Regions from separate parts of the Streptomyces sp. NPDC093149 genome, predicted to be linked through region 3. Evidence: riboswitches for the same ligand, from Rfam matches in the RefSeq annotation. Region 3 holds a riboswitch; each other region holds the start of a gene.
What was found. Region 3 has a riboswitch for cobalamin ahead of ACIQCZ_RS32240 (hypothetical protein). Riboswitches for the same ligand answer to the same signal wherever they lie in the genome.
Positions count from the first base shown of each region.

Region 1: it holds a riboswitch for cobalamin, as region 3 does, so the genes downstream of both, ACIQCZ_RS10035 (prenyltransferase/squalene oxidase repeat-containing protein) here and ACIQCZ_RS32240 (hypothetical protein) in region 3, are expected to answer to the same signal.
Region 2: it holds a riboswitch for cobalamin, as region 3 does, so the genes downstream of both, ACIQCZ_RS34705 (hypothetical protein) here and ACIQCZ_RS32240 (hypothetical protein) in region 3, are expected to answer to the same signal.

Region 1 is NZ_JBIVON010000002.1:782,674-785,939, reverse strand. Features, by position in the region: gene ACIQCZ_RS10040 (MBL fold metallo-hydrolase) at 73-1,128, shown strand; cobalamin riboswitch at 1,303-1,438, shown strand; gene ACIQCZ_RS10035 (prenyltransferase/squalene oxidase repeat-containing protein) at 1,546-2,820, shown strand; gene ACIQCZ_RS10030 (SCO2322 family protein) at 2,817-3,266, shown strand, end outside.
Region 2 is NZ_JBIVON010000017.1:24,542-27,807, reverse strand. Features, by position in the region: gene ACIQCZ_RS34710 (family 16 glycosylhydrolase) at 13-891, opposite strand; partial or broken gene ACIQCZ_RS34705 (hypothetical protein) at 1,095-1,329, opposite strand; cobalamin riboswitch at 1,319-1,445, opposite strand; gene ACIQCZ_RS34700 (histidine phosphatase family protein) at 1,471-2,100, opposite strand; adenosylcobalamin (AdoCbl) riboswitch at 2,223-2,316, shown strand; gene ACIQCZ_RS34695 (CbtB-domain containing protein) at 2,362-2,577, shown strand; gene ACIQCZ_RS34690 (CbtA family protein) at 2,606-3,266, shown strand, end outside.
Region 3 is NZ_JBIVON010000013.1:169,699-172,964, reverse strand. Features, by position in the region: gene ACIQCZ_RS32245 (prenyltransferase/squalene oxidase repeat-containing protein) at 1-1,376, opposite strand, end outside; cobalamin riboswitch at 1,486-1,625, opposite strand; cobalamin riboswitch at 1,699-1,837, shown strand; gene ACIQCZ_RS32240 (hypothetical protein) at 1,950-3,266, shown strand, end outside.

The sequences.
Region 1 (3,266 bases), on a different contig from region 3:
ACAGTGGGCGCGGTGCGCCGCACGCCGTACGTCCGGTGCGCCGACCAGGCCTCGAAGAGAGATGGGGAGCCCATGACGCAGGTGACCGACCATGGCGGGGGCGTGCACAGCATCAAGGTCCCCATCCCTGACAATCCGCTCGGCCACACCCTCGTCCATGTCCTCGACACCGATCGCGGGCCGGTCCTGATCGACACGGGCTGGGACGATCCGGAGGCGTGGGACACCCTCACCGCGGGGCTCGACGCCATCGGTACGGGCATCGGCGACATCCACGGTGTGGTCATCACCCATCACCACCCCGACCACCACGGCCTCTCCGGCCAGGTGCGCGAGGCGTCCGGGGCCTGGATCGCCATGCACGCGGCGGACGCCGCGATCGTGCGCCGCACCCGTGAGGCCCGGCCCAGCACCTGGCTGTCGTACCTCTTGACGAAGCTCACGGCGGTCGGTGCGCCCCAGGAGCATCTCGCGCCGCTGCGGGCCGCGGTCGAGGGCGGCCGGATGCGCACGCTGCCGGGGCTGCGGTCCGCGCTCCCGGACCGGGAGATCGTTCCGGGTGAGCTCCTCGGCCTGGCGGGCCGCCGACTGCGGGCGATCTGGACTCCGGGGCACACGCCCGGTCATGTCTGTCTGCATCTGGAGGAGGAGCATCCGCGGAATCTGCCGGGCCGGGGGCGGCTGTTCTCCGGGGATCATCTGCTGCCGGGGATCAGCCCGCACATCGGGCTGTACGAGGACCCGGACGCCGCGCCGGGCACCGCCCCGTCCGCCGGGGGAGACCCCATCGGTGACTACCTCGGCTCGCTGGAGCACATCGGCCGGCTCGGCGTGGCGGAGGTGCTGCCCGCCCACCAGTACGCGTTCACGGACGCCGCGGGGCGCGTACGGGAACTCCTGGACCATCACGAGGAACGGCTGACCGGACTGCTCAAGCTGCTGGCCACCCCGCTCACGCCGTGGGAGCTGGCCGAGCGGATGGAGTGGAACCGGCCGTGGGAGCAGATCTCGCACGGTTCGCGGAACATCGCCGTCTCGGAGGCCGAGGCGCATCTGCGGCGTCTGGTCAGGCTGGGGCGCGCACAGGCGGTGGCGGGGAGCGAGCCGGTGACGTACATCGCGGTGTGAAGGGCGCGGCGGGCCGTCGGGCAGGGGGCTCGTTTCGCCCTCTCCCGGCCACCCGGGCACCGGCACGGGCCGGACTTCCGGCGAGCGCGGTGCGACGTCGCCCGTCGGGCCCCCGGGGCCGCGCCCGTCCCGTGGGGGACGAGCCCCCGGACGGCCCCGGAACCCGTCCGACCCCGCCCGGTAGAGTGTGCGGGTCGTCATCATGCCCGTTCAGGGGGAAGCCGGTGCGAATCCGGCGCTGACCACGCAGCCGTGAACCGTCGTCGCAGACGGTGAGCCGGAATGCCCTGTCCGCGGTCGTGACCGGCTCGCGACCTCCGGAACCCCGGTGGTCGGCACCGTCGAGGTATACGGAGCCGGAGCCTGGTGCCTGAGCGTGCCTGTGCCCGGTTCCCCGCAGGAGAGGCCCCGCCCGCCATGACCGTACGCCGCAGCGCGGCAACGCTCGCCGCCATCGCCACCGTGCTCTGTGCGGCCGCTGCCCCGGTCGCGGTGGCGGCGCCGTCCCCCACCCCTTCGCCGTCCATCGCCCTGCCGTCCGGGCTGTACGGCACGAAGGACCCGACCTACGACGGTGTCTGGCGGCAGTCGCTGGCCTTCCTCGCCCAGCGGCTGGAGGGCGTCACGCCCGCCACGGAGTCGGTGGACTGGCTGATCGCCCAGCAGTGCGAGAACGGCGCCTACGCCGCGTACCGGCCCGACGTGTCCCGGCCCTGCACCGGGAAGACGGTGCTGGACACCAATGCCACCGCGGTCGCCGTGCAGGCGTTCGTCGAGGTGGGCGGGCACCGGGACACCGTGAACAACTCGGTCCGCTGGCTGAAGTCCGTACAGAACGAGGACGGCGGCTGGGGCTACACCGCCGGCGCGCCCAGCGACGCCAACTCCACCTCGCTGGTGATCGGCGCCCTCGCCCGGCAGGGCCAGCGGCTCGCGGACATCACCACCCCGAACGGCAAGACCCCCTACTCCCCGCTGCTCGCGCTCGCGATCCCGTGCGGCGGCAAGGACGGCGGCGCCTTCGCCTACCAGCCCGACAAGGCCGGCAAGCTCGCCGCCAACGCGGACGCCACCGCCGCCGCCGTGCTCGGCACGATGGGCAAGGCCCTGGCCGTCGGGAACAACGCCGCAGCCAAGGGGACCAGCTGCCACCCGGGGTCCGGTCTCACGCCCGAGCAGGCCGCCCAGAACGGCGCCCACTACCTCGCGAACGCCCTCGCCACGAGCGGCCACCTCGACCTGGCCCCGATGCCCGGCGCCACCGACACCACCCCGCAGCCCGACTTCGGCAACACCGCGGACGCGGTCGTCGCCCTGTCCGCCGCGGGCCACCAGGACAAGGCCGCCAAGGCCGTGGCCTGGCTGAAGAAGAACGCCGGCCCCTGGGCCGAGCAGAACGGTCCCGCCGCCTACGCCCAGCTGGTCCTGGCCGCGCACGCGACCGGCTCCGACGCCCGCGACTTCAACGGCGTCAACCTGGTCGACCGGCTGAACGCGACCGGTCCCGCGCCCGCAGCCGTCACGACGCCCGACCCGTCCGCCGACACCGGGTACGAGGCCACGGAGAAGGACCAGGTGCACAGCGGCGACGACGTGATCGGTGGCGTGTGGTGGTTCATCGGCATCGGTCTCGTCGTCGCCGCTGCCGCGGCCTTCCTGATCAGCGGCCGGCGCAAGAACCGGCAGCTGTGAGGCGGGCGGGAAGGGCCACCGCGCTGCTGGTGGCCCTGGCTGCCGTCCTGGCCGTGCTCGGCGCGGGGACGGCCCAGGCGGCCGGGTACCGGTACTGGTCGTTCTGGGAGGGTTCCGGCACCGGCTGGACGTACGCCACCCAGGGCCCGTCCCTGGTCCGGCCGGACGACGGCACGGTGCAGGGCTTCCGGTTCTCGGTCAGCGAGGACTCCCAGGACTCGGCGAAGCCGCGCCGCTCCCCCGACTTCGCGAAGATCTGCGCGGACACCCCGGCCCAGGGCGGCACCAAGCGGGTCGCGCTGGTCATCGACCCGGGCACGGCGGCGGACGCCCCGGCCGGCGAGACGCCGCCCGCGCCGCGTACCGCGTGCGCGCGGGTCGCCCCGGACGCGAGCACCGCCGAGGCGCTCGCCTCGGTGGCCAAACCCTTGCGTTACAGCGGCGAC
Region 2 (3,266 bases), on a different contig from region 3:
GAGCCGGGGCGGTCAGACCGGCGGCCGGAGATCGCTGGTGGTGACCCGTACGTGGTCGACGACGAGTTGCTGCGGGAACGAGGTGCCGCCGTCGGGGTCGCCCGGCCAGTAGCCGCCGACCGCGAGGTTGAGGATCAGGAAGAAGGGCTTGTCGAACACCCAGGTGTTGCCGCCGAGATCGGCGGGTGTGCGCCGCTGGTAGACGTTGCCGTCCACCGACCAGGTCACCGAGCCGGGGGCCCAGTCGACGGCGAAGGTGTGGAAGTCGTCGGCGAACGCCTGCCCGCCGGGCAGGGTGTACGCGGCGCCGATCCCGCCGGAGCCGGAGTAGCCGGGACCGTGCAGGGTCCCATGGACCGTGGACGGTTCGAAGCCGACGTTCTCCATGACGTCGATCTCGCCCGAAGCGGGCCAGCCGACCTGGCCGATGTCGTCGCCCAGCATCCAGAAGGCGGGCCACATGCCCTGTCCGCGCGGGACCTTCATCCGGGCTTCGACATGCCCGTACTTCTGCGTGAACCGGCCCGATGTGTTCAGCCGTGCCGAGGTGTATTCACACGTGCCGTACCAGCACTGGTAGTTCTTCGGATTCTCCCGGCGTGCGGTGATGACCAGATGGCCCTGGCCGTCGAGTGCCGCGTTGTCGTTCCCGGCCGTGTAGTACTGCCGTTCATGGTTGTTGACGTTGTCGCCGGTCTCGATCTGCCACTTCGCACCGTCGACGGCGGAACCCGCGGGGCCGTCGAAGTCGTCGGTGAACGACCCGGCCGCGGTGGCGGCCCGCGGTCCGGGGACGGATGCCCCGGCCGCGGGGCCGGAGGAGGCCGAGACGAGGGCGAGTGCGGAGAGGGCGGACACCAGCAGGCGTCGGGTGAGGTGGGGGGACTTCATGGGGGGTCCTTCCCGTGCGGTTCGCGAGAGTGTCATGTCTATGACAACCCTCGGTGTGGGGAACGGGGGAGAAGGCTTCGTTCGTATGCGATTTAAGAAGTGAACCAAGAGCCTGTCAAGGCTTTGGTACGGACCACACTTCTTGCACGGAGGCGTACGGTGCGCGGCCCGGGACGGGCGCCCGTCCCGGGCCGCGCGGCGGATCAGTGGGCGGTTTCGGCCACCGTCGCCCGTACCTCGACGGCCGCCGAGACCAGGTTCTCCAGCGAGGCGCGCACTTCGGGCCGGCCCCGCGTCTTCAGGCCGCAGCCGGGATTGACCCATAGCCGTTCGGCCGCGGAATCGCTTCGAGTCCCTTACGGAGCGGAGCGACCGCCTCGGCCGTGCTCGGCACCCGCGGGTGTGGATGTCGCACACGCCGGGAGCGGCCTTTCTCGGACATGACGGCGGTCGTTCCCACTCATCGCTGCGGGGCAGTCCCGGATTCCCACCGGGTTCCCTCTCGCGACGCGTCTGTCCGGCGGACAAGGCGAACCGGCTGTGCCATCGGACGATGCACTGACCGCGGCCCCCGGCACCTCAGTTGTCCGGGCGCGTGGTGGCGGACCGAGGAAGCCGGCTTTGCGGAGCGGGGGACAGCGGCCGACCGCAGCGCAGGTTCCACCGTCCCGAGCGGCCGCTGAGCCCGGTCAAGGTGAGCGGGGCGACATCCAGCCGCCAGAACGCCTCCGCCGGCAGAGCGAGCGCCCGTACGACCATCGCCCGCACCACGGCGGGCTCGACGACCGCCAGTACGGGGCCGCCCTCCTCGCCGTCCCCGGGCTCAAGTGCCGCCAGCAGGCCGCCGATCCTGGCGCAGAACTCCAGCAACGATTCGCCGCCGTGCGGAGCCGCCGACGGATCGGTCATCCAACGCGACACCGCTTCCGGCTCGCTGCCGCTCACCTCGGCCAGTCCCCGTCCGCTCCAGCGGCCCATGTCCCAGCCACGGAGCGCGGGTTCGGGTCCGGCGCGCAACCCCAGCGCGTCGGCGGTCCCGGCACACCGTTCGGACGGCCCGCGCAGATACCGGTCGGCCGGTGGCACCGCCGCGGCGGCGGCACGTGCCCGCCGGGCCCCCGCCGCGTCCAGCGGGGCATCGTCGTCGATGCGGGCCTCGCGCAGCGCGGAGTTGAGCGCCGGTGAGATCAACATCAGCTGTACCGTCATGGCCCGGTCAACTCCCTGAACTGTGGCCTCTCGCGTGCTCCCACCTTGGCACGCGGGCGTTGCGGTCCCGCCGACGGCACCGTGGCCCTGTTCGCTCCCAGGGGGTATCGTCCGACGAACATGACGAAGGTGTGACGGAAGTCCGGTGAGAATCCGGCACGGTCGCGCCACTGTGTACCCGTATCCGTACGGGAAGTCAGACCCGCCACCTTCGTCCCAGGCACCACGATCGGGACGCGTGTTCCCTCAGGAGGTTCTGCCATGGCACAGAGTGCTGTCCCCGCCACCGCCGTACCGGCGATCACCCCCATCTCCCTGAAGTCCATTGCCCCTTGGGCGGTCTTCTTCGGCATCCTCATGCTCGTACTGCTGTACTTCGTCGGCGCGGAACAGGGCGCCACCGCGGTCATCTCCGGCGAGGGCGTCCACGAGTGGGTCCACGACGGTCGCCACCTCCTCGGTTTCCCCTGCCACTGACGCGCCGTCCGATCCAGGGGAAGACCTCATGAACTCCATATCTGTCAGAGCCCTGCTCGTCCGCGGCATGCTGGCCGGCCTCGCCGCGGGCGCGCTCGCACTGGTCGTCGCCTACTTGCTCGGCGAGTCCCGGGTGGACGCGGCCATCGCCCTCGAGGAGTCGCACGGCCATGACCACGGCGGCGGTGAGGAACTCGTCAGCCGCACCGTGCAGTCCACCGCGGGTCTTGCCACCGGTGTACTCGTCTTCGGTGTGGCGATCGGCGGGATCGCCGCCCTCGTCTTCTGCTACGCCCTCGGCCGGATCGGCCGATTCGGCCCACGGGCCACGGCCGCCCTGATCGCGGGTGCCGCCCTGCTGGCGGTGTACGTCGTGCCGTTCCTGAAGTACCCGGCCAACCCGCCGGCCGTCGGCAACCCCGACACCATCGGCCGCCGCACGGCCCTGTTCTTCCTGATGGTCGCCCTCAGCGTGCTGCTGGCGGTCGCCGCCGTCATCCTCGGCAAGCGGCTGGCTCACCGCCTGGGCAACTGGAACGCGACGGTCATCGCATCGGCCGCCTATGCGGTCGTGATCGGGGTCGCCTACGCGTTCCTGCCCTCGTTCAACGAGGTCGGAAGGGATTTCCCGGCCACCCTGCTCTGGGAGTTCCGGCTGGCCACCCTCGCGGTACAGGCCACCCTCTGGG
Region 3 (3,266 bases):
GCGTTGCCCAGGGAGCGCAGGGCCTGTGCCGCCCAGCCGGTGGGGCCGGCGCTGCCGGTCGTCAGATACGAGGCGGAGGGCCAGGCGCCGGTCGGAAGCTGGGACTTCTTGAGGTAGGCCCGCGCCTTCTCGACCACCGCGCCGTGGCCGCCGGCCCGATTGAGGGCCAGGGCTATCAGCCCGGTGGAGCTCGCGTCGCTGTCGCACCACTCGCCGGCACGGACGAGGATGCCCGTGAAGCCGCCGTCCTCGCACTGGAGTCCGGTCAGCCGGGTCACGGCGTCGGCCGGGGGTGCCACATCGCCGTTCAGCAGGGCGATGACGGCCATGGCCTGGGCGTCGGCCTGTCCGGTGCTGCGGAAGTCGCCCTTCGTGAGGCAGCCGGGGATCGTCTCGCCGTCGCCGACGTCCCTCGGGCAGACGTACTTGACGAGGTCCCCGAGAAGGTCGTGGCCGCCGAAGTCGCGCGGGTCCTTGCCGGTGGCCTCGGCTACGAGCGCCAGACGGGCGGAGGCGGAGGCATCGGGAATCCCGTCCTTGTCGGCCGGGTATGCGTACGCGTCCGTCTGCGCCGGCAAGGCGAGGAACGAGGCGGCCTTCTGCGCCACCCGGCTCTTGGGGTCGGCGGCGGCCAGGGCGTAGACGACCTCGGTGGTGAGCATGTGGTCCACAGCGGTGGCGCCCTCGTCGACGACCCGCTCTCCGTCCGTCAGCAGCCCGGTGAGCCAGCGGGTGGCCGCAGCTACGTCGACCGAGGCCGGAGGGGTGGTCGGGTCTGTGGGATCGGTCGGGTCCGTGGCGGGGAGGCCGCCCTCGGCCCGTACGTCGTCGGGGGAGAAGGTGGGCTTGCCGGTGGTGCCGCCGACATCGGTGCCGCCGAACACCCAGGCGTCCACGTCGCCGTCCTTGGGGGTGCGGGACATGGCGCCGAGCGGGCTGTAGGTCCAGTTCTTCTGCCCGGGGGAGGCGATCCAGTACGACCAGTAGGCGGTGGCCTGCGGGGTGAGGAAGCAGTCCTCCTTGGCCGGAGTCGGGTACTGCGTAACGGAGTTGAAGGATTCGTTGCCAATGCGGCAGATGAATCCGTCGCCGTCGTGGACGGTACCGGTGGTGCTGAACCCGCCCTCGTGCAGCAGCTCGTAGCCGGTCGTGGGCGTGGTGTCGCAACCGCGCACAACCGGGCCGCCGAAGGGGCCGAAGTCAACGGCGACAATGGCGCCGGTCGTGGCGGTGCACTGCTCGACGGGGTCGGCGTTCGCCGGCGAAGCGGTGAAGAACGCCACTCCCGCACCGAACGTCAGAAAGGAAGCGGTCAGAAGGGACAGTAGCCGCCGTGCCCTGCTGATCCGCCGTTTCGCCTGCTGTTCGGTCCCCACCGCGGCCCCCTGTCTCTGCCGGGCGGCTGCGTACGTGGCGATTCGCCCCCACAGGGCTGCTGCGCCATGGGGAGGCCGGACGACCACGCCGTAGTCCGCGACGGCGTTCCTCGTGTTCTGTCCCAGCTCCAGGCATTCCGGCTCACCCGGAACGAGCCCGGGTCCACGGTTGCGGGTCAGCGCCGGAATTCGACCGGCTTCCCCTGCTGCTGAGTGCTTGTCAGCCGGAGTGCAACACGGATCCGTCCGGACCGTCAAGGTGGTGTGCGTCTCACCGGGCGGTTCCCGGACATCCGGGAACCGCCCTCGTCCGAACGGCTGGCGGAGCCCTGACTGCTCGGGTAGCGTCCTGGGCTGCCACATGGGGGAATCCGGTGTGAATCCGGAGCTGACGCGCAGCGGTATGGGACGGCGGGGGCCGTGTCCGAGCCCGAATGCCCATGCGGCGAGCAGTACAAGAAGCCGTACCACGCGATTCGGACGGCGGCTTTCGACCATGCCCGGCCGTGTCCCTGCACGGAGAAGTCCGGCCATGCACTGGAGGCCGGCGTCCGCCGATCCCAGGAGCAGGCCATGCCCCGTTTTCGTACGTCCCGCCGCCTCGCACTCGCCCTGCCCGCGGCGTTCAGCGCCCTCGCCCTCACCACGCTGCCCGCTTTCGCGACCTCCAGCCCCGCCCAGATAGCCACGTCCAGGACCAACGGCGTCAGCTATCTCAAGTCACTCCAGGCGGCGGACGGTTCGTACGCGGGTTCTGGTCTGTCCAACGAGTGGGCGTTCAGCGCCTTCGCGGCGTCCGGCACCGCCGTCGTCGATGTCGCCCCGGGCGGCGACACCACGAAGAACGCCCGCACCGTCTACCGCAATCTGCTGTCCACATCAGGCTGGCCCTCCGCCTCCCCGGTGGTCACCGACTACGAGCGGGGCACACTGAACGCGTACGCCGCCGGCATCGACCCGGCCCGCGTCTCGGCCTCCCGCAACCTCGTCGCCGACATCTACTCCTACTGGCAGACCACCGAGCCCGGTTACTTCGGCCCGTCCGGAAACTTCAACGGCACCGTTTTCGCGGCACTCGCGCTCGGCGGCGCCAAGACGCAGGCCGGCGGCGCCCGCGTCCCGCAAGCGCTGACCGACTCGATGGTCACCCGTATCCGGGCCAACCAGCACGTCGACGGCGGCTGGACCTACAGCAAGGCCGAGGGCGATCCCACCGCGCTCAACTCCGCGAGCGACGTCGACATGACCGGCGCCGCGATGGCCGCGCTCTGCGCCTCGGGCGTTCCCACCACCGACGCGGGTGTCGTCAGGGCCAAGAACTTCCTCAAAGGTAAACTGGCCGCCACCACCGGCGCGTTCAACTCCCTCTACGGGGTCAACACCAGCTCCAACGGCTGGAGCGTGGCAGGACTGAACGCCTGCGGAATCAACCCGCAGACCGGCGACTTCCTCACCGCCAACGGCAAGACTCCGATCGATTTCCTGATCGCCAACCAGTACAACCCGGGGGGTGGTTTTAAGTACCAGCCGTCCGACACCGCGCCGTCAAGCTACTCCTCGATCGACGCGCTTCGCGCGGTCGCCGGCGGCGGCTTCACGGCCGCCCCGCCGGTCCCGGTCACCCCGGGTGTCCCGCAGTGGGTCGCCCAGCCCACTTTCACCGCGGGCACTGCCGCCAGACTCGCGCTGACCCTTGACGACGGCACCGGCAGCCTCAAGGCGTGCTCAGTGACCTTCACCCCGACCGGGACGACCACGACCCTCGGTGACGTCCTGACCGCTGCGACGAGCGCCGCCACTCCGGCGGGCTGCGTCACGAGCGTGACCCCCTCGTCGGGCACCGGCATCGTCACCGCGGTCAACGGCAAGGCCAACAGCGGCTCCAACACC